DNA from 3 places in the Streptomyces sp. NPDC030799 genome. Region 1 is predicted to be linked to each of the others. Evidence: riboswitches for the same ligand, from Rfam matches in the RefSeq annotation. Region 1 holds a riboswitch; each other region holds the start of a gene.

Region 1 (7,048 bases):
CGGTTTTCTGGCGCCTCGATGTGCCGCCGCTGACCGTGACCGAACTCAGCGGCCGGGCCGGGCGCTGGAATCTGCGGCTGGGGCGTCCGCTTGCCGCGCCGGACGCCGATTAGGCGCCGCCGGCCGGTGGTTCAGTCTGCCGAAGCCCGGTGACGGCGCAGCAGCGCCGCTATCGCGCAGCGCAGGCAGGTGCCGTCGTCGCCCGGCTCCATGGCTTCGCGGTCGGGGCATGTCGTCGGCGCCGGATGGGACCGTCCCCGGCAGCCGTCCCCCGAGGCCGCGATCAGCATCTCCAGGTCGTGCAGCAGCTGTTCGGTGCGCTTGGCCTGCTGGGCGAGCACCCGCACCCGGGCGCTCTGGCCGCCGATCTGCCGTCGGCTGGCGACCAGTTGCTCGTATTCCCTCGGGGTGAGGGCGACCGCGTCGCGGCCACCGACGGTGATCCGGCGGGGCTGTGGGGCTCTGGCCACTCGGTTCCTCCGCTCCTCGCCCGGGCATCCGCCTCCGGTCCGCCGCCGGATTCCCTCGCCCTGCCGGTGAACCCGTGCGCCGGTGTCCGGAGAACGCCAGAGGGCCCCCGGATGGTTCCGAAGGGCCCTCTGTTGTCCGGAAGGGGTCAGTGCGCGGCCGGAACCGCTCGCCCGCTCTCGGCCGTCGCCGGCTTGGGGCTCAGCAGCCGCTCGGCCAACTCGCCGAAGAGGAGGCCGAATCCGCCCCACAGAGCGGCCTGGATGCCCAGTGCCGAGAGCCGGAACCGCCACAGCAGGGTGGCCGGGAAGCCCTTGGGGACCTCGTTGACGACAGGCAGGAACTGGTAGGCCAGACCGATCACGACGGCGAACGCGGCCACCGCGACGACCGTCGCCCACCAGGTGCCCAGACGGGGAGCCAGGCGCTTGCCCAGCAGGGTGGCGGCGACCGCCAGCAGGACGCTGAGCAGCATCATCAGGAAGTACAGGGTGGTCCGCCTGCCGATGGTGTCGGGCTCGCCGACCGACGGCGGGTTGGCCGGGTACTTCAGGAACGGCACGACGTACACGGCGAGGAGGGCGCAGCCCGACAGCAGCAGCGCGGTGGCGCGCGGGCTGAAGCGGCCCACGCGGCCCAGGGCGAAGCAGAAGGCGAGCGCGGCGATCCCGCCGAAGGCGACCCCGTACACGAGGACACCGGTGGCGAGGCCGGCGGTGGACTGGAGGGAGCGGGAGACGACTTCCATCTCGTGCTCGTGGGAGTGGGCCTCCTCGAAGCTGATCGCCTTGTCGACGCTCGGCTCACCGAGGACGTACGCCACGACGAGGGCGAGCACGCCGGCCGCGAGGCCGGCGAGCATGCCCCGTACGAGGAGGTTCCGTACGGTTGCGGAATTCATGGGCGGGCGGTGTCCCCTCGCCTCAGTGGCAGGGGAAACCGAGCAGGTGCCGGGCGTCGTGCACCCACTCGTGGACGTCCGTGCCGTTGAGCACCGAGGTGGCGCCCTGCTCGGCGCCGACGAAGTAGAGCAGGATCAGCATGAGGATGCCGAAGAAGACCGCCCAGGGGGCAATCGCCTTCAGCGGCAGCTTGGCGGGTACGACGGGGGTGGTGGCTGTCGGCTGGGCGACGGTCTGCGCCATGGCAGAACCTCCTCTGGGAGTTCGCGTCCCATCTCGGTGGTGCACAGGACGACGGCCACGGGTCTGACTCACGGGACGCCTCGGGGGCGTCTCGCATACAGTGGCGCGACCGTGCCGGATTCCCACCGGCTTCCGTCTCGCCGTCGTCGATATCGGACAGACCGTACCGCGTGCCGCGCGCACGGCCAAGACCGCCTGCCCCCGCCGTGATCTTCCTCTCCCAGCAGGCGGGACAGGACGAGGCCGGTGGGGCGGCAGCGCAGGCAGGGCCCACATCAACGGCGCCCGGGGGCAGTTGCGCACGGCCGTGTCGGTGGCGCGCACCGGACGGTGGCGACCTGCGCCGGCTCGGTGCCGTACCGGACCCCTGGGTCAACGGGGATCCGCACGGCGCCGTGGCGGCGTGAAGGCGTACAGGTCGAGGATGTCCGGCTGGGGAGCGACGCCCGGGCCACCCGCCCGTACCCACGTCACGATGTCCTCGGTCGCATCCGGGTCGTTGACAAGTCCCAGCCAGACCGGCCGCGCACCGGCGGCCCGGCCCGCGGTGGACGGCTGTACGACGATGACGTTGGCCTGGTCGCACACGTCGAGGCAGTCGGAGATGCGCACCGGCACCTCCGCCCGCAGCCGTGCGGTCTGCGCCTGGTGATCAACCCCCGTCACCTTGGGGCTGCCGCAGCAGCAGTCCCGGCACACGACGACCCGGCACGGCGCCGCAGCGCTCCCCGTCCCCGCTCCGCCGGACGCCTCTTCCGCCGGCCTCTCGGGCACGCCCATGTCACTCCCCTCCCGGGGAGATCCGCCCCGGTGTGCGTCGAGGAGGCGACCGCGTGAGTCTCTGGCTCCCGGGTCGTCGCCCGCCCGGCCTGCCCGCCCCGGGCGGAGCGGAGGCCTGCCGGAACTCGCTCACCGGTCACAGTGGCGGGACCGCGCCGGATTCACACCGGCTTCCTCGGACCGCCGTCGCCCTATGTCGCAGGTCATCATGCCATCACCGGTGGGAGCGCCGCGTGTACCATCACCGCTCCCGCCCTCCGACGGCGGCCGGAGCGACGACCGGGCCGGGGGGTGTCGTTCGGATCATCCCGGCGTCGCGGGCCCTGGCGCGGCACGCTGCCCGCGGGGCGCCGGCCGACCCGGTGGGCCGTGCGGCGTATGTGGGGGATCAGGGCCGGGACTTCGGCGCGGTAGGCGTCGTAGGCGGCGCCGAACCGCCGGGCCATCGGGCGGTCCTCGACCCGGACCCGGCGCAGCAGCCCGGGTATCGCGGCCACCAGGAACGCCACCCGGACACCGAAGCCGCAGGCCGGCACGGAACCGGTGACCAAGCCGAGCAGGCCGGTGCAGATGGGGTGGCGGACCAGCCGGTACGGCCCGTCCGTGCGCAGCTCGTGGTGCTCCCGGACCGTCGGCACACTGGCCCACATCGTCCCCAGCACCCGGCGGGACCACAGCAGCAGGGCGGTCGAGGCGACGGCGGGCAGGACACCCAGGAGGGCCGGCTCGGGCCGCCAGTACTGCAGATGGCGCCAGAACCCTTCGAAGCGCCCGACCGGGATGAAGAACGCGGAGACGCCCGCCGCCGGCAGCAGCCGGCGCGGCAGCGTGCGGCGCAGTCCCCGCAGCCAGCCGCGCAGTCCCAACCGGCTCCGCACGCCGAAGTGGACAGCGCCCACGACCCAGGCCGCGACGAAGATCAGGACGCAGAGGTCGACGGTCAGGACGAGTGCCGAGTGAAGAGAACCCATGCCTCAAGACTGCTCCGCGTACCCAGCCGATCACCACCACCCACGGGTCGATGGAGAGGCCCCCGCCTATCCCCACCGCTCCCCACCGTTCTCCGTCCACGGATGCAGAACGCGGCGGCAAGGCCCGTACCGGACACGGCAGTTCGGGCGTGTCCCGGGTGTGGCGCTGCTAGCCTGCGCGCAGGTGCTCGGGCGGGACAGGGGAGGAGCTGAACGCCGTGGTCCATGCGTTCGCCGTGTACCGGGACGCCATGCGCGAGGCGTGGGGTGACTGGTGGCTGGCCTGGCCCCTGCTGCAGAAGGTCGGCGTGGGGGACGTCCTGCACGACTCGCGCGGGTCCGTCCGCGCGGCCGGGACGCTGGCCGACCGCAGGATCGCCTTCGACGCGACGGCGCCCGAGGCCCGCGGTGCCTTCCTGCACGACGCCGGCGGCGGGATCGACGTCCGCTTCAAGGCGTCCGGCGCCACGGACCCGCTCTTCACGGCCCTCGTCGACGCGGACGCCGGGGTGCTGCTGCGGTTCGCCCGGCAGCGGGCCGCGCTGGTGGCGTACCGGGGCCTGGCCGGGAGCGGTCTGACGGACACCCCTGCCCTGGCCCGGGCGCTCGTCCGCCGCTACTGGGAGGGCCGCTGGGAGGCCGGTCTGCTCGCCGTGACCGAGGTGGTGCGGGCCGATGCGGCCGCCGTGCTGGTGGCCGCCGAGGCGGGCGCCTCGGCCGAGCTGCGCCTGGCCACGTCCGTCGGCGCCGGGCCGCTGCAGCTGCTCGACCTGGCGGGCTCGGCGCGGCTCGCCGGCAGCAGGCACCTGGGCTTCCAGTGGATCGGCGAAGCCCTCACGCCGCTCTTCCGGGTCGTACGGCTGCGCGGCACCTGGCTCGGCGGGGTGCGCGAGGAGTACGGACCCGTGCAGCCGGGGCGCGGCCTCGACGCCGAGCCCGTACCGCCCCTGCTGCTGGAGCAGGCCGCCGACGACCCGGCAGCCGTGCTCGAAACGCCGCCGCAGCTCGTCGGTGAGACGGAGACCGAGACAGAGCCCGGGACCGGGACCGCACCCGAGCCGGCCCAGGACGCGTCCTGACCGGGCCGGCCCCGCTGTCCGTCCGGCGCGCCGCCGCACGGCTGCACGCCGTCGCCGGGCTGGAGGAGGAGCTGCGTCAGTGGCAGGGCGCGAGCCGCGCCGGCGGTCCGCTGGAGAAGCATCACAGCCAGCTGGAGGCGGTGCTCGCGCTGCTCGGCGTGGGAGTGGCCGACGTACGGGCGCGGCTCGCCGACGGACGCGCGGACGACGTGCCCGGCCGGGTCCTGGACCTGCACCATGTGTGGGACTACTACCGCACCCGGTTCCTGCTGCGCCGCGTCCGTGACTACCGCCGTGTCCTGGACGTCGCCGACGAGTTGGCCTGGGAGTGCTACGGGCCGGTCCTCGGCCTCGCCGGAGCTCGCGCCAAGGAGCCCCCGCTGGTCGGCTTCAGCCGGACGGCCTCGCCGCGCGCCCACCGCCGGGGCAGCGCCTACCACGATCTGCTGCCCCGCGGTGGCATCCACACCCGCGAGGGCCGCGAGGCCGCCGCACGGCTGCCGTTCCCCGTCATCGACGTGCCCTGGTCCTTCGGCTCCCATCTGCCCGCCCTGCTGACGGTGGCGCACGAGGCCGCGCACCACATCGACGACGACCGGGGCCTCGGCGACGAGATCCGCCGGCGGATCACGGCGGCCGGTCTGGCCCCGGAGCGTGCCGTCCCCTGGGAGCGGTGGTCGGGCGAGGCGTTCGCCGATGTGTGCGCCGCCGTGCTGTGCGGGCCCGCCTACGCCGCCGTACTCGCCGAACTGCTCGACGCCGGGGACGACACGGACGAGCCGGACGAGCGGGACTTCGACGGAGCGCATCCGCCGCCCGGGGCCCGGCTGCGGCTGGTCCGTGCCGCCGCCCGGCTGGCCGGACACCCGGGCGCGCCGGACGACACCGAAGACCGCGCCTGCGACGGCGACGAGGCCCATGTCGTGGCCGGCGCGCTTCTGCGGGGCGGCTGGTCCGGGCTGGACGGGCTGTCGCTCACCGATCTGCTCGGGGCCGGAGGCCCGCCCGGCCGGGCGGACGTACCCGAGGGGGCGCGGCGGCTGCTGGCGGGCGGCCCGTCCCGGTGCTCCTCGGCGGCCGGGGTGCTGGCGGCGGCCGCCCTCGCCTTCCAGCGCGACCCGGCCGCGTACGACCGGCAGGCCGTCGGCGAGCGGGCCGTGACCGAGGTGCTGCGCCTGCGGGCCGCCGGTACACGGGCGGCACGTGCCGCGGACCCGTCGGCCGTCGAACGCCGCCGCGTGCACACCGAGGCGGGCCGTGCGGTGCTGGCCGCGCTGGCTGCCCGGCCGGATCCGAGCCGAGCGGATTTCTGGTGAGCGCCTGCCGCAGCCGGCCGAGAAGGCGACGTCCTGGGACCCGCCCGGATCCGAACCTGCCGGCTCCGGATCCAAGTCTCCTGGTTCGCCGGAGAGTTGACCGGCCCGGAGCTACCCTGGCTGAGGCGCACCGACCGGACGGGGGACGGCACATGGGCATGCAGTGGACGCCGGCGGTCCTCCACCGGCAGCGGCACGGACGGGTGCAGTGCGTGCTGTGTCCCTTCCGCTGTTCGCTGAAGGACGGCGAGACGGGTCTGTGCGGGGTGCGCCGCCGGTCCGGGGACCGACTGGAGACCGCGACCTTCGCGTCGTCGGTGCGGCACTGGGACACCGTCGAGCGCAAGCCGCTGTTCCACTACCGGCCGGGCACACCCTGTCTGACCCTGGCCGCGCCCGGCTGCACCTTCGCGTGCGACTACTGCATCAACCACCGTATGTCCCAGTACGGCCGGGAGGACTCCGTCCGCTGGGACGCCGAGCCGGTGGACCCGGCCGAGGTGACCGGCGAGGCCGCACAGCGCTCGGGGTGCGTCGCGATCTCCTACACCGAGCCCTCGCTGGCCATCGAACTCACCGCCGCGCTCGCCGAGTCGGGCCGTCCGCTGGGAGTGGACGTGGTCTGGAAGAGCAACGGCTTCCTCACCGCCGAGGCCGTCGACCTCGCGGCGAGCCATGTCGCCGCCGTGAACGTCGACGTGAAGACCCTCGACGAACGCGACCATCGTGAACTGACCGGCGCCCGGCCCGGTCCCGTGCTCGACGCGCTCGCCGGGCTGCGGGAACGCGGTGTCTGGGTGGAGGTGTCGACCCCGCTGATCCCCGGCCTCACCGCCGGCCCCGGCACCCTGCGCCCGATCGCCCGGGCACTGGCCGCGCTGGATCCCGCGATCCCCTGGCATCTGGTCCGGGCCACGCCCGCCCACCGCCGCACCGGCCACGCGCCCACGCCGGTGGCCGACCTGGAGGCCGGGGTGCGGATCGGGCACGAGGAGGGGTTGCGGCATGTGTACGTCGAGCGGGCCCTGGGCGCCGATGGGCGGGCCACCCGGTGCCCGCGGTGCCGTACCACCGTGGTGGCACGGGACATCTGGGCGCTGGGCGAGAACGTGCTCGTGGACGGCAGGTGCCCGCGGTGCGGCACCGAAGTGGAAGGACGATGGTGACACCATGGCCGAATACCGGATGGTCGAGCACATCCCCGACCTGATCCAGCCCGAGGAGTACGAGCAGCATCCCGAAGGGCGTCTGGTGCGGATCAGCATCCGCGTCGACGGCGGGGGCGTCCA
Region 2 (7,048 bases), on a different contig from region 1:
CCGGACGACCTCCTCGAACAGGGTGCGCTTGTCACCGAAGGCCGCGTACAGGCTCGGCGCCCCGATGCCCATGATCCGGGTGAGGTCGGCGACCGAGGTGGCCTCGTATCCGTGCTCCCAGAAGGCCATGAGCGCCTTCTCCAGGGCGGTGGCCCGGTCGAAGGAACGCGGCCGTCCACGCCCCTTCGGCGTCTTGACCTGCTCTTCCGTGTGCCCGTGTGCCGCCATGGAAGGCATTTTATAGCGGACCTTAGAGAAATGACCCCGGCGTGCCGGGTTTCCGCGCCCGGACCCGCACCCGCGCCCGCCGATTCTGCTAGATTGGTCTAAACCACATGGAGACGCACGAGCCCACTTCAGAACGGCAGGCCCAGCGTGGAAGTTGTCATCGTTCCGGACGCCGCGGCGGGCGGCGAGCTGATCGCCGAAGCCATGGCCCAGCTGCTGCGACGCAAGCCCGACGCCCTGCTCGGCGTGGCCACCGGCTCCACCCCGCTGCCCGTCTACCAGGCACTGACCGCCAAGGTCCGCTCCGGCGCCGTCGACACCTCAAGGGCGCGCATAGCCCAGCTCGACGAGTACGTGGGGCTGCCCGCCGACCACCCCGAGTCCTACCGCTCGGTGCTGCGCCGGGAGGTGCTGGAGCCGCTCGGCATCGGCATGGACGCGTTCGTCGGACCCGACGGCACCGCCCGGGACGTACAGGCGGCGTGCGAGGCGTACGACCGCGCGCTCGCCGCGGCCGGCGGAGTGGACCTGCAGCTGCTCGGGATCGGCACCGACGGACACATCGGGTTCAACGAGCCGTGCTCCTCGCTCGCCTCGCGGACCCGGATCAAGACACTGACCCAGCAGACCCGGATCGACAACGCCCGCTTCTTCGACGGCGACATCGAGCAGGTCCCGCACCACGTCATCACCCAGGGCATCGGCACCATCCTGGAAGCCCGGCATCTGGTGCTGCTGGCGACCGGTGAGGGCAAGGCGGACGCGGTCGCCGCGACCGTCGAGGGGCCGGTCGCGGCCGTGTGCCCGGCCTCCGCGCTCCAGCTCCACCCGCACGCCACGGTGGTCGTCGACGAGGCCGCCGCCTCGAAGCTCAAGCTGGCCGACTACTTCCGGCACACCTACGCCAACAAGCCGGACTGGCAGGGCATCTGATCAAGCACAGGGGGTGGTGGCCTAGACCAACAGCAGGTGCGACGGTATACAGAGGAGATCACGGAGCGTCCGGGTGGACTCGTGACACACGAAGCCGTGCCACGATGTGACCCGTGGCCGATGCCAGTCGGTCGCTTTCGGCATCCGGAGCCGGGAAGGCAGAGCATGAGCACCGACGTCAGCAGTGCGGAGAACGAGGCCGGCACGACCGTCCGTACGGCGCGCGTGCCCAAGTACTACCGCCTGAAGAAGCACCTGCTCGACATGACGGAGACGCAGGCCCCGGGCACGCCGGTGCCGCCCGAGCGCACCCTGGCTGCCGAGTTCGACACCTCCCGCACCACCGTCCGCCAGGCACTGCAGGAGCTGGTCGTGGAGGGCCGGCTGGAGCGCATCCAGGGCAAGGGCACCTTCGTCGCCAAGCCCAAGGTCTCCCAGGCGCTGCAGCTCACCTCCTACACCGAGGACATGCGCGCCCAGGGCCTGGAGCCCACCTCGCAGCTGCTGGACATCGGCTACATCACCGCGGACGACCGGCTCGCCGGGCTGCTGGACATCGCCGCCGGCGGACGGGTGCTGCGCATCGAGCGGCTGCGCATGGCCAACGGCGAGCCGATGGCCATCGAGACCACGCATCTGAGCGCCAAGCGCTTCCCGGCACTGCGCAGGTCGCTCGTGAAGTACACGTCCCTCTACACCGCGCTCGCCGAGGTCTACGACGTCCACCTCGCCGAGGCGGAGGAGACCATCGAGACCTCGCTGGCCACGCCGCGCGAGGCGGGTTTGCTCGGCACCGATGTGGGCCTGCCGATGCTGATGCTCTCCCGCCACTCCCTGGACCGCGAGGGCAAGCCGGTGGAGTGGGTGCGGTCGGTGTACCGCGGGGACCGCTACAAGTTCGTCGCACGGCTCAAGCGGCCCGCCGAGTAGGACCGGTGGACCTGGTGGACGTTCGCTGAATCGATATACCGATATACGGACGAGGTCTTCCACTGTCGCGACACCGTCACCTAGATTGCCTGCGCATTACACAGGTGATCAGCGAGGGGACGGAGAGCCTTGGCATGTCCGACACACCTGAAGTGAGACCACCGCTCGTCACCCCGGTCCGGGTGATCATCGCCTTCTGCCTCGTCGCGCCCTTCGTGGCGATGCTCTGGGTCGGCTCCTACGCCAAGACGGACCCGGCCTTCGTCGGGATCCCGTTCTTCTACTGGTACCAGATGCTCTGGGTGCTGATCTCCACCGCCCTGACGATGGCCGCGTACAAGCTGTGGCAGCGCGACCAGCGCGCCCGCGCCTCCCATGCCTCCCCCGTGTCCCCGAAGGGCGGTGAGGCGAAGTGAAGAACGACGTCAACGGCGTCGCGCTCGGCGTCTTCATCTTCTTCTTCCTGGCCGTCACGGTCATGGGCTTCCTGGCCGCCCGCTGGCGCAAGGCCGAGAACGAGCACTCCCTGGACGAATGGGGCCTGGGCGGACGGTCGTTCGGCACCTGGATCACCTGGTTCCTGCTCGGCGGCGACCTGTACACGGCGTACACCTTCGTCGCCGTGCCGGCGGCGATCTACGCGGCGGGCGCCACCGGCTTCTTCGCGGTGCCGTACACGATCCTGGTCTACCCGCTGATCTTCACCTTCCTGCCGCGCCTGTGGTCGGTCAGCCACCGCCACGGCTACGTCACCACCTCGGACTTCGTCCGGGGCCGCTTCGGCTCCAAGGGCCTGTCGCTGGCCGTGGCGCTGACCGGCATCCTGGCGACGATGCCGTACATCGCGCTGCAACTCGTCGGCATCCAGGCGGTGCTGGACGTGATGGGCGTCGGTGGCGGGGACACCACCAACTGGTTCGTGAAGGACCTGCCGCTGCTGATCGCGTTCGGCGTGCTGGCGGCGTACACGTACTCCTCCGGCCTGCGCGCGCCCGCCCTGATCGCCTTCGTCAAGGACGCGCTGATCTACATCGTCATCGGGGTGGCGATCATCTACATCCCGATCAAGCTGGGCGGCTTCGACGACGTCTTCGCCAAGGCGGGCCACGCGTTCAGCCAGGTCAACCCGGCGACGGGCAAGCCGCGCGGCGCGCTCGTGCCCCCGGAGGCGAACCAGTGGACGTACGCCACCCTGGCCCTGGGTTCGGCGCTCGCGCTGTTCATGTACCCGCACTCGATCACCGCGACCCTGTCGTCCAGGAGCCGTGAGGTGATCCGCCGCAACACCACGATCCTGCCGCTGTACTCCCTCATGCTCGGTCTGCTCGCCCTGCTGGGCTTCATGGCGATCGCGGCCGGAGTGAAGGTCACCAACGGGCAGCTGGCCATCCCGCAGCTGTTCGAGGACATGTTCCCGGACTGGTTCGCGGGCGTGGCCTTCGCGGCGATCGGCATCGGCGCTCTCGTACCGGCGGCCATCATGTCGATCGCGGCGGCGAACCTCTTCACCCGCAACATCTACCGGGACTTCATCAAGCCGGACGCCACTCCCCGGCAGGAGGCCCAGGTCTCCAAGATCGTCTCACTGCTGGTGAAGGTCGGCGCCCTGGTCTTCGTCCTCACCATGGACAAGACGGTCGCGATCAACTTCCAGCTGCTCGGCGGCATCTGGATCCTGCAGACCTTCCCGGCCCTGGTCGGCGGCCTGTTCACCCGCTGGTTCCACCGCTGGGCGCTGCTCGCCGGCTGGGCGGTCGGCATGGTGTACGGCACGGTCGCGGCGTACGGGGTCGCCTCGCCGACCCAGAAGCACTTCGGCGGCTCGGCCAAGGAGATCCCGGGCATCGGGGAGATCGGCTACATCGGCCTGACCGCGTTCGTCCTCAACGTCGCCGTGACCGTGGTCCTCACCTTCGTCCTCAAGGCCGCCAAGGCCCCCGAGGGCATCGACGAGACCAGCCCGGCCGACTACACGGCGGACGCGGGCGACCTCGGCGTCCAGGTGGAACTGCCGTCGGCGACGGCGGGCAGCGCGCACTAGGGGACCCTGCGACGCCGGGATGATCCAAACGACACCCCCTAGCCCACGCGCCTCGGCCGGACGCCCTCGTCCCGTGTGCGTCCGGCCATCGCGTCCCAGAAGCGGTCCAGTTCGCGGACGCGCATGCTGACCCAGGGCGGTGTCTTTCGGTGCACCAGCCTGGGAAAGCAGCGGCGGATGGTTCCGGGCAGCAGGACCTGCTGCTGCCGGCAGAAGGGCTCGCGGACCTCGCCCCGGGGCACCCCGCCCCGGGGGCCGGGGGCTCAGCTCGACGTCCTCGCGCAGCCGGCCGTCACTCATGGCGTGGGCCCAGGTCTCCAGGAGCCACAGCCGGAGCGTGCTGCGGTCCCAACTGCGGGTGTCGAGCCGGTCCTTGTCGTTGCGCGGACGAACGCGTTCGAGGTCGCCGTGGTGGTGCAGTTCGCGGGCGATCTGCAGGTAGATCGGCGATTCGGTGACCTCCGCGGTCTCCACGATCCAGTCCACGCGGCGCTCGTCCGTCTCCGGGACCCGCGCCTCGACGAAGTGCAGCGCCGACTCCTCGCTCAGCGGCTCCAGCTCCACGATCGCGGCGGGGTGCTCTCCAGCGGACTGTGCGGCCGGGAGGCGATGACGACCACCTTGTCGTCGGCGAGCAGTTGCTGCCAGATCCGGTCGCTCTTGGTGCGCGCCAGAATGCCGTGAGGCGCTTCCTCGGCGAACCGTTGCCTGGCCATGCGCTCGAAGTTCAGATCGGCACCGGTTGCGTCCCTCAGCCGGATCGGCACGGGAACGGCGTGCTGCCGGGCCAGCAGCTCGGTCAGCCGCACCAGGACGGCCGTCTTGCCCGTGCCGACACCGCCGACGAGCAGACAGGGCCTGCGGGTCTCGCGCTGCCGCAGCCTCTGGGCGATGACCCGGGCGACCTCCTCACGGCCCACGATCTCGGCCATGCCGGGCCCGGCGGTGAGCACAAAGCCCTTCCGCGGCCCAGGCGAGGAGTGCGGTCAGGAGGATCAGCCACACAACCCGGATCGCACGTGTCTCGCCTCCAGCGTCGCCATCGGCGCGCTGCGAGGCCGCACCTTGCCCGGCGGATGACGGACGATCCTCGTCATGGTGCGTTCTCCTTCCGAGGCCGGCTCTCGGCACGAAGGACCCGCGGGGCACCTTCTTCCATGGAAACACTCCAGCCGGGCCCTGCAACTCGGAAGTTGACCCTCCGAAGCCACCGCACCACACAACAGACACAACATCTGGGGGTGACCTGACAGCCCGGCACTAGATGTATGCTCATCCTCGCTGTCGCCGCAGGGGAATCCGGTGCGAATCCGGAACTGTCCCGCAACGGTGTACTTGTGTGTGTCCGTTCCCTGAACGCCGTGCACAGGAGTCAGTCCGAGGACCTGCCGACAGCGCACCCGGCCGTCCGGCCGGTGTGCCCTGAGACGTCCGGGCCTCGTGGAGTGGGCCGGTGGACGCGACGCCGTGTGCGCTCGTGGCTGCCCCCGCCCTCCGCCAGGCCCCCGTGCCGAGCGAGGGAGAGCCCCACGTGACCATCGCGCCAGCAGACCCGGCTTCAGCCGACGGCCTGGAGACCGACGGTCCCGGTGCCGCGCTGCTGCGGACCCTGACCGAGCTGACCGCCGACCTCCCCGACACCGACCCCGGCCGGGTCGCCGCCGCCGCCCTGCGTGGCCGGTCGGCGAACGCCGACGAGGCGGAGTTGCGGGAGCTGGCCACGGAGGCCGCCGCCGGGCTCATCTCCGAGGACCCCGCATACTCCCGGCTGGCCGCCCGGCTGCTGACCCTCACCATCCGCGCGGAGGCCGCCTCGCAGGGCGTGACGTCCTTCACCGAGTCCGTGGCCGTGGGACACCGGGAGGGGCTCATCGCCGACCGGACCGCCGAGTTCGCGCGGGTGCACGCCGCGCGGCTGGACGCGCTGATCGACACGGGCGCCGACGACCGCTTCGGCTACTTCGGGCTGCGCACGCTGCACAGCCGGTATCTGCTCCGGCACCCCTTCACCCGCAAGGTCGTCGAGACCCCCCAGCACTTCATGCTGCGGGTCGCCGCAGGCCTCGCCGAGGACGACAGTGTCCGCTCCCTGGACGAAGTCGCCGCGCTCTACCGGCTCATGAGCCGCCTCGACTACCTGCCGTCCTCCCCCACGCTCTTCAACTCCGGCACCCGCCACCCCCAGATGTCGTCCTGCTACCTCCTCGACTCCCCGCTGGACGAGCTGGACTCCATCTACGACCGCTACCACCAGGTGGCCCGGCTCTCCAAGCACGCCGGCGGCATCGGTCTGTCGTACTCCCGGATCCGCAGCCGCGGTTCGCTGATCCGCGGCACCAACGGGCACTCCAACGGCATCGTGCCGTTCCTGAAGACCTTGGACGCCTCGGTGGCGGCCGTGAACCAGGGCGGCCGGCGCAAGGGCGCCGCGGCCGTCTACCTGGAGACCTGGCACTCCGACATCGAGGAGTTCCTGGAGCTGCGCGACAACACCGGTGAGGACGCCCGCCGTACGCACAACCTGAACCTCGCGCACTGGATCCCGGACGAGTTCATGCGCCGGGTCAACGCCGACGGACAGTGGTCGCTGTTCTCCCCGGCGGACGTGCCGGAGCTGGTGGACCTGTGGGGGGAGGAGTTCGACGCCGCCTACCGCAAGGCCGAGGCGGCGGGGCTCGCGAAGAAGACGATCCCGGCCCGTGAGCTGTACGGCCGGATGATGCGCACCCTCGCGCAGACCGGCAACGGCTGGATGACCTTCAAGGACGCGGCGAACCGCACCGCCAACCAGACCGCCCTGCCCGGCCATGTCGTCCACTCCTCCAACCTCTGCACCGAGATCCTGGAGGTCACGGACGACGGGGAGACGGCGGTCTGCAACCTGGGGTCGGTCAACCTCGGTGCGTTCGTGAGCGG
Region 3 (7,048 bases), on a different contig from region 1:
ATCTAGGACCGTGTTTCGGCTGCTTTCTCCCGGAGACCGGTCAACGTTTGACCAACCATGTGTCATGCACACCAACACATGGCAATCGGCAACCGGACCTGGCCGTCCGGGAGTTTTTACCCGAACCACCGAGACGAATCGCTTCCCCGTACGTACTGCTGTGCGTCCGAACCGCCCCACGCCGTCACCGTGGGCGGATCCACGACCGGGCAGGAGGCACGGTGCGCTTTTCGCGGAACGCGACGGGAACCCTCTTCGTGGGCGGTGCGATGGCCATGACCCTCGTGGCCCTGGCCTATCCGAGCATGCTCGGCCTGAACAAGGTCACCACCGCCCAGGACCGCATCATCGCCAACACCCAGTGGGGACCGCTCACCGAGCAGGACCGGGACTTCGTGGTGAAGGTGCGGGCGGCCGGTCTGTGGGAGTACCCGGTGGGCCAGATCGGGCTGCAGAAGGGCACCACTCCGGCGGTCATCACGGCCAGCAAGCACCTGGTCGACGGGCACGCGGCGCTGGACATCACCTGCCGCAAGATCGCGCCGATGCTGAACATCACGCTGCCCAACCTGCCCAGTCCCCAGCAGCAGGGCTTCGTCAGCCAGCTGAAGGCGGACAGCGGCAAGAAGTTCGACAGCGACTTCGCCAACATCCTGCGGATGACGCACGGTTCGATCTTCAACACCATCTCCAAGATCCGGTCGACCACCAAGAACGCGCTGGTGCGCGCCCTCGCCGACCAGGCCAACAACACGGTTCTGGACCACATGACGGTGATGGAGAAGACGGGCCTGGTCGACTTCGACCAGACCCTGTTCCAGCAGACGACCCCGCCCAAGCTGCCCGACTCCGACCTGACCCCGCCGCCCCCGGCCGCCGGCCAGCCGGAGGTGGTCCTCACCCCGCCCCCGAGCCCCACCTCCACACCCGTCGACATCAACGGCATCACGGGCTCGGGACCGAGCCCGAGCCCGACCGTCGGTTAGGCCAGCCAGACCGTCGTGTCCGGCGGGAGGTTCGCGTTCCCGTCGAGCGGCGTACTGGCCAGCAGCACCTCCCCGGGCGGCAGCCGCACCGGGTCGGCGGTGAGGTTCGTGACGCAGCGCCAGGTGTCCGAGCGGGTGAAGTCCAGTACGCCGGCGGGCGCGTCCGGTGTCCAGGTCAGCGTCTCGCCCTCCAGCAGCTTGCGGCGCAGCCGCAGGGCGGTGCGGTACAGCTCCAGGGTCGAGCCCTCGGCCCCCGTCTGCGCCTCGACGGCGTACGACGCGAAGGACGCCGGCTGCGGCAGCCAGGCCGCGCCGCGCCCGAAGCCGTACGACGGTCCGCTCCGCGTCCACGGCAGCGGCACCCGGCAGCCGTCGCGGCCCTTGCGGACATGGCCGGTCTGCTCCCAGATCGGGTCCTGGAGGACCGCGGCGGGCAGGTCGGCGACCTCCGGCAGACCGAGTTCCTCGCCCTGGTAGAGGTACGAGGATCCGGGCAGCGCGAGCATGAGGAGGGTCGCGGCGCGGGCCCGGCGCAGGCCCGCCCCGGTGTCGATCGCGGGCGCCGTGCCGCCGGACAGCAGCCAGGCCGCCGGGTCGGTGCCGGGCGGCAGCATCAGGCGGGAGGCGTGCCGTACGACATCGTGATTGGACAGCACCCAGGTGGCGGAGGCGCCGGCGGCCCGGGCGGTGGCGAGGGAGTCGGTGATGACCTGCCGCAGCTCCTCCGCGTCCCAGCCGGTCTCCAGGTACTCGAAGTTGAAGGCCTGGTCGAGTTCATCGGGGCGGGCGTACAGGGCACGGCGGGCGCCCGGGACCCAGGCCTCGGCGACGGCGGTGCGCGGCGGGCTGTAGGCGTCGAGGATCTTGCGCCAGTCGCGGTAGATCTCGTGAACCTCGTCGCGGTCCCAGTACGGGTGGCTGCCCGGCGGGACGTGCGGCAGGGCCGCCTCGCCGGTGGCACCGAGGTCCCCGATGTCCCGCAGCGGCTCGGTGAGGTCCTTGGCCAGCCCGTGGGCGACGTCGATGCGGAAACCGTCGACGCCCCGGTCGGACCAGAACCGCAGGGTGGTGCGGAAGTCGGCGCGGACCTCCTCGTTGTCCCAGTTGAGGTCGGGCTGTTCGGGAGCGAAGAGGTGGAGGTACCACTCGCCGTCCGGGACGCGCTTCCATGCGCTGCCGCCGAACACGGACTGCCAGTCGCTGGGCGGCAGTTCGCCGTGCACGCCCCGGCCGGGGCGGAAGACATAGCGGCCGCGGGCCGGGGAGCCGGGGGCGGAGCGCAGGGCCTCCTGGAACCAGGGGTGCAGATGCGAGGTGTGGTTCGGGACGATGTCGACGACGACCTTCAGGCCGAGCCGGTGGGCCTCGCCCACCAGGGCGTCGAAGTCGTCCAGGGTGCCGAGGCGGGGATCGACGTCCCGGTGGTCGGCGACGTCGTAGCCTCCGTCGGCCAGCTCCGACGGGTAGAAGGGGCTCAGCCACAGGGCGTCGGCACCGAGGCCGGCGACGTGGCTCAGGCGCTGGGTGATGCCGCGCAGGTCGCCGAGGCCGTCGCCGTCCGCGTCGGCGAAACTGCGGGGGTAGACCTGGTAGATGACGGCCTGACGCCACCAGTCGGGGTTCTTGGAGGAGAGGTCCGGGGAGCGGTCTGCCACAGGGGCCATACGGGATCCCTTCAGGGGGAGGTGGACGACAGTACAAATCTGTCCACATGACCCGGAAAGGGAACCTTCGCATGGGGGGCCGAGGAGAGCACCTCAGCAGAGGTCCAGCACCGCGCGCAGCTCGGCGTCCACCACGCGGTAGCGCACCACCCGTCCCTGTTTCTCCCCGGCCACGACGCCCGCCGCCCGCAGCAGCCGCAGGGCCTGGGAGACGGCGGGATCGTTCATTCCGGTGGCCACGGCCAGGTCGGAGACGGCGAGCGGGCCGGTGCGGTGCAGGGCGAGGAGCAGGGCGAGCCGGTTGGCGTCGGCCAGCAGCGAGAAGCGGCCGGCCCAGGTGCGCACCCGGTCCGCGTCACCGATGGCGGCGATCGCCTCGCACACCCGGTGACCGTCGATGGTGCGCCGGTCGGCTCGGTCGGCAGGCACGAGATGCATGGCGTCATCCTCGCAGGTGGCTCTGTGATCTTGAATACCTGCACGGGTGCGCAGCTATGCAGTGCACCGCTCCCGCCCGTACGGTGGGCGGGCCGTGGTGCTCGGGAAGTCGATGAGAAGTCGACGCGGCCCTCGCCACTGTGACCGGGGAGTTCCGGTCCCGTCCGGCAGCAGCCGGGCCACTGGTCGGTCGTACGGCTGGGAAGGCAGGGACCGAAGAGCGCACCACCCCGTAAGCCAGGAGACCGGCCACGGCAGCTCACGAAGTGATCCACGAGGTGCTGGAGCGTGAACCCGATGGCCGATGCTGCTCCCTTCCGCTGGCGGCGCGAGGACACCCTGAAGACGGCGGGACTGCTGGCGGTGATCGTCGCCCTGCACGTCGTCGCCTTCGGGATCCTCTTCCTGCTGGTCGTGCCCGAGCACTACAGGGTCGGCACCGACGTCTTCGGGATCGGCCTTGGCATCACCGCCTACACCCTGGGCATGCGGCACGCGTTCGACGCCGACCACATCGCCGCGATCGACAACACCACACGCAAGCTGATGGCCGACGGGAAGCGGCCGGTGTCGGTGGGGTTCTGGTTCGCGCTGGGGCACTCCAGCGTGGTGGTCGTGCTGGCGGTGCTGATCGCCGGCGGTACGCAGCTCGCCGGCAAGGTGATGGACGAGCACTCGCGGACCCACCAGGTGCTCGGGTTCCTGGGAACGACGATCTCCGGCACGTTCCTCTACCTCATCGCGGCCCTGAACCTGGTCGCTCTGGTGGGCATCCTCAGGGTCTTCCGCGCGATGCGCGGCGGGGCGTACGACGAGCGGGAGCTCGAACAGCACCTGGACTCGCGCGGTTTCATGAACCGGATCCTCGGCCGCCTCACCAAATCGATCAGCCGGCCCGGCCAGATGTTCCCGCTCGGTTTCCTCTTCGGGCTCGGCTTCGACACGGCCACCGAAGTCACGCTGATGGTGATGGCCGGTTCGGGCGCCGCCGCCGGCCTGCCCTGGTACGCGGTCCTCTGCCTGCCGCTGCTCTTCGCCGCCGGCATGAGCCTGTTCGACACCCTCGACGGCACCTTCATGAACTTCGCCTACCAGTGGGCGTTCTCCAACCCCGTCCGCAAGGTCTTCTACAACCTCGCCATCACCGGCCTGTCCATCGCGGTCGCCTTCGTCATCGGCACGATCGAGCTGGTCGGGGTCCTGCACGAGAAGTTCGGTCTGCACGACGGCGTCACGGGCTGGATCGCCGGACTCGACCTGGACAACGTCGGCTATCTCATCGTCGGCCTGTTCGTGGTGGTGTGGGCGGCGGCACTGTCGTACTGGCGCGTCGCGCGGGTGGAGGAACGCTGGACGGCGAAGCCCGCCGCCGATTAGGGGGTGTCGTTCGGACGCCGGGATGATCCGAACGCCACCCCCTGGCGCTCCACGGTCTCCAGGTACAGCTTCACGTACCGGTCCACGTCGACCTGCAAAGCCACGTCCACCAGGGCGTGTTCGCGCTTGCCCTCGTGGATCTCGGACTCGCCGGGGCGGGGGCGGCGGTCGACGATCGTCTGGCCCCGGGTCGGGCCCGGGGCCAGGCAGACCTCGACGGGCAGGAGCCGGGTGGTGATGCCGGCCGGGTCGGCGACCGCGCACACCGCGCCCGCGTCGCCGAGGCCGCCCGCCTCCTCCGCCTCCGGGGCCTCTCCCTGTGTGGTCGGCCGGTGCGCGAGGAGTTCGCCGGCCAGCCGGGTGCCGGGGTCGCTGCTCGTGCGCAGCCGGTGGACGTCCGGGGCGTCGACGACGACCTGCATGAAGACGTCCAGGCCGTACATGGTGATCGGCACCCCGGCGGTGAGCAGGATCGCCGCCGCCTCCGGGTCGTGCCAGACGTTGAACTCGGCGACCGGCGTGGCGTTCCCGACGGCGACCGCGCCGCCCATGAAGACGATCCGCTCGATGTTGCGGGTCACCTCGGGGTGGGTGCGCAGCAGCAGGGCGATGTTGGTGAGCGGTGCGGTGGGGATGAGGGTGACCGGGCGGGGGGAGGCGAGGATCTCACGGCGCAGCAGGGCGACCGCGTCGAGGTCGACGGGGGTGCGGGTCGGCGCGGGCAGGCCGAGGTCGCCCATGCCGTCCGAGCCGTGCACATGCCGGGCCGAGCGGGCGGGTTCGATCAGCGGGCGTTCGGCGCCCCGGCCCACCGGGATGTCCGGGGCGCCCGCCTGCTCCAGCACGGTCAGGGTGTTGCGGACCACACCGTCGACGTCCGTGTTCCCGGCCACGCAGGTCACGGCCCGCAGGTCCAGGCCGGGGTGGCGTACGGCGAGCAGCAGGGCCAGGGCGTCGTCGACGCCGGTGTCGCAGTCGATGATCACGGGGATGGGCTGACCGGTCACAGCGGGCTCCTTCGTCGTGCCGACGCTCAAACCCTAGATCAGCACCCGGTGATCGGCCCCATGACGCCGGGTCCGACCGCGATCAGTCCCACAGCGCGGTGCCGCGTGCGGCCACCCGGGCGCTGATCGCGGCCAGCAGGTCCGGCACCGGCAGCGCCCCGGGGCGGCGGCCGTCCCGCAGGCGTACCGCGGCCAGCCCCGCCCCGGCCTCACGGGCGCCGATCACGGCCTGGTACGGCACCAGGCGGGCCGCCCGGATCCGGGCGCCCAGGGTGCCCTCGGCCGGACCGGCGAGCTCCGCCCGCAGCCCCAGCTGCAGGGCCTGCCGCACGACCGCCGCCGCCTGCTCCTCCTGCTCCTCGGCGACCGGCAGGACCATCAGCTGGACGGGGGCCAGCCAGGCCGGGAAGGCGCCGGCGTGCGCCTCGACGAGGTGGGCGACGGCCCGCTCGACGCTGCCGATGATGCTGCGGTGCACCATCACCGGGCGGTGCTTCGCACCGTCGGCGCCGATGTAGTGCAGGTCGAAGCGGGCCGGCTGGTGGAAGTCGATCTGCACGGTGGACAGGGTGGACTCACGCCCGGCCGGATCGGCGATCTGTACGTCGATCTTCGGACCGTAGAAGGCGGCCTCGCCCTCCGCCTCCTCGTACACCACGCCGGACGCGTCCAGGACCTCCCGCAGCAGCTCGGTGGCCCGGCGCCACAGTTCCGGATCGGCGACGTACTTCCCGCCCTCCCCGGGCAGCGACAGCCGGTGCCGTACGGCCTCGATGCCGAGGTCGGCGTAGGCACGGGCGATCAGCTCCAGCGCGGCGCGGGCCTCGTCCACCGCCTGGTCCAGGGTGCAGAAGATGTGCGCGTCGTTGAGCTGGATGGCGCGGACACGGGTCAGACCGCCGAGGACACCGGAGAGTTCGGCGCGGTGCATGCCGCCCAACTCGGCAATCCTGAGCGGCAGTTCGCGGTAGCTGTGGGAACGGGAGCGATAGATCAGGGCGTGGTGGGGGCAGAGGCTGGGTCGGAGCACGACCTCCTCCGCACCGAGTTTCATCGGCGGGTACATGTCGTCGCTGTAGTGGTCCCAGTGCCCGGAGATCTCGTACAGCTCCCGTTTGCCGAGCGCGGGCGAGTACACGTGCCGGTACCCGGCGCGGCGTTCGGCTTCGCGGATGTACTCCTCCAGGGTGTGCCGTACGACCGCGCCGTCGGGCAGCCAGTACGGCAGGCCGGCGCCCATCAGCGGGTCGGTGTCGAACAGGTCCAGCTCACGGCCGAGCCGGCGGTGGTCGGGCAGACGGTCGTTCACGGGGGTCACTCCTCGGTCGGAGAGGCGGGAGAGGCGAACGCCCCGTGACAACCAGAAGCCCCGGGGCGTTCGCCCCGGGGCTTCGATGCTGGTCAGGTGTCAGCGCGCCGGGACGGTCTCCGGCGTCGTCGTGCTCTTCGGGCACTGCTGGGCGCGCTGCATGGGGGCGACCGTAGCAGGCAGTGAAGCCGCAGGTCGAGGCGTTTTCGGCGGGCCGCTCACCCGGACGGACCCAAGCGCTGGTGAGGCGGGCGGGGCGGTGGTGCC

The links. A riboswitch is a leader RNA that binds a small molecule or an ion and turns the genes downstream of it on or off. The one in region 1 is predicted to bind cobalamin.
Region 2: it holds a riboswitch for cobalamin, as region 1 does, so the genes downstream of both, ACZ41I_RS17035 (ribonucleoside-diphosphate reductase subunit alpha) here and ACZ41I_RS36325 (CbtB domain-containing protein) in region 1, are expected to answer to the same signal.
Region 3: it holds a riboswitch for cobalamin, as region 1 does, so the genes downstream of both, nicT (Nickel transporter NicT) here and ACZ41I_RS36325 (CbtB domain-containing protein) in region 1, are expected to answer to the same signal.

Annotation. Positions count from the first base shown of each region.
Region 1 is NZ_JBVIDS010000018.1:41,856-48,903, forward strand. It holds gene ACZ41I_RS36310 (histidine phosphatase family protein) at 1-113, shown strand, start outside; gene ACZ41I_RS36315 (hypothetical protein) at 132-470, opposite strand; gene ACZ41I_RS36320 (CbtA family protein) at 617-1,369, opposite strand; gene ACZ41I_RS36325 (CbtB domain-containing protein) at 1,392-1,613, opposite strand; cobalamin riboswitch at 1,650-1,791, opposite strand; gene ACZ41I_RS36330 (hypothetical protein) at 1,986-2,387, opposite strand; cobalamin riboswitch at 2,450-2,569, opposite strand; gene ACZ41I_RS36335 (methyltransferase family protein) at 2,600-3,364, opposite strand; gene ACZ41I_RS36340 (hypothetical protein) at 3,583-4,443, shown strand; gene ACZ41I_RS36345 (hypothetical protein) at 4,584-5,759, shown strand; gene ACZ41I_RS36350 (radical SAM protein) at 5,912-6,925, shown strand; gene ACZ41I_RS36355 (radical SAM-modified peptide, FtsH ternary system-associated) at 6,930-7,048, shown strand, end outside.
Region 2 is NZ_JBVIDS010000006.1:186,457-193,504, forward strand. It holds gene ACZ41I_RS17000 (TetR/AcrR family transcriptional regulator) at 1-228, opposite strand, end outside; gene nagB (glucosamine-6-phosphate deaminase) at 376-1,161, shown strand; gene ACZ41I_RS17010 (GntR family transcriptional regulator) at 1,327-2,091, shown strand; gene ACZ41I_RS17015 (DUF3311 domain-containing protein) at 2,226-2,507, shown strand; gene mctP (monocarboxylate uptake permease MctP) at 2,504-4,132, shown strand; gene ACZ41I_RS17025 (hypothetical protein) at 4,171-4,374, opposite strand; gene ACZ41I_RS17030 (hypothetical protein) at 4,678-5,085, opposite strand; cobalamin riboswitch at 5,366-5,539, shown strand; gene ACZ41I_RS17035 (ribonucleoside-diphosphate reductase subunit alpha) at 5,664-7,048, shown strand, end outside.
Region 3 is NZ_JBVIDS010000015.1:147,485-154,532, reverse strand. It holds gene ACZ41I_RS32910 (DUF4142 domain-containing protein) at 270-986, shown strand; gene ACZ41I_RS32905 (glycoside hydrolase family 13 protein) at 983-2,650, opposite strand; gene ACZ41I_RS32900 (ArsR/SmtB family transcription factor) at 2,744-3,088, opposite strand; cobalamin riboswitch at 3,167-3,356, shown strand; gene nicT (Nickel transporter NicT) at 3,386-4,465, shown strand; gene ACZ41I_RS32890 (nucleoside hydrolase) at 4,462-5,472, opposite strand; gene thrS (threonine--tRNA ligase) at 5,555-6,769, opposite strand.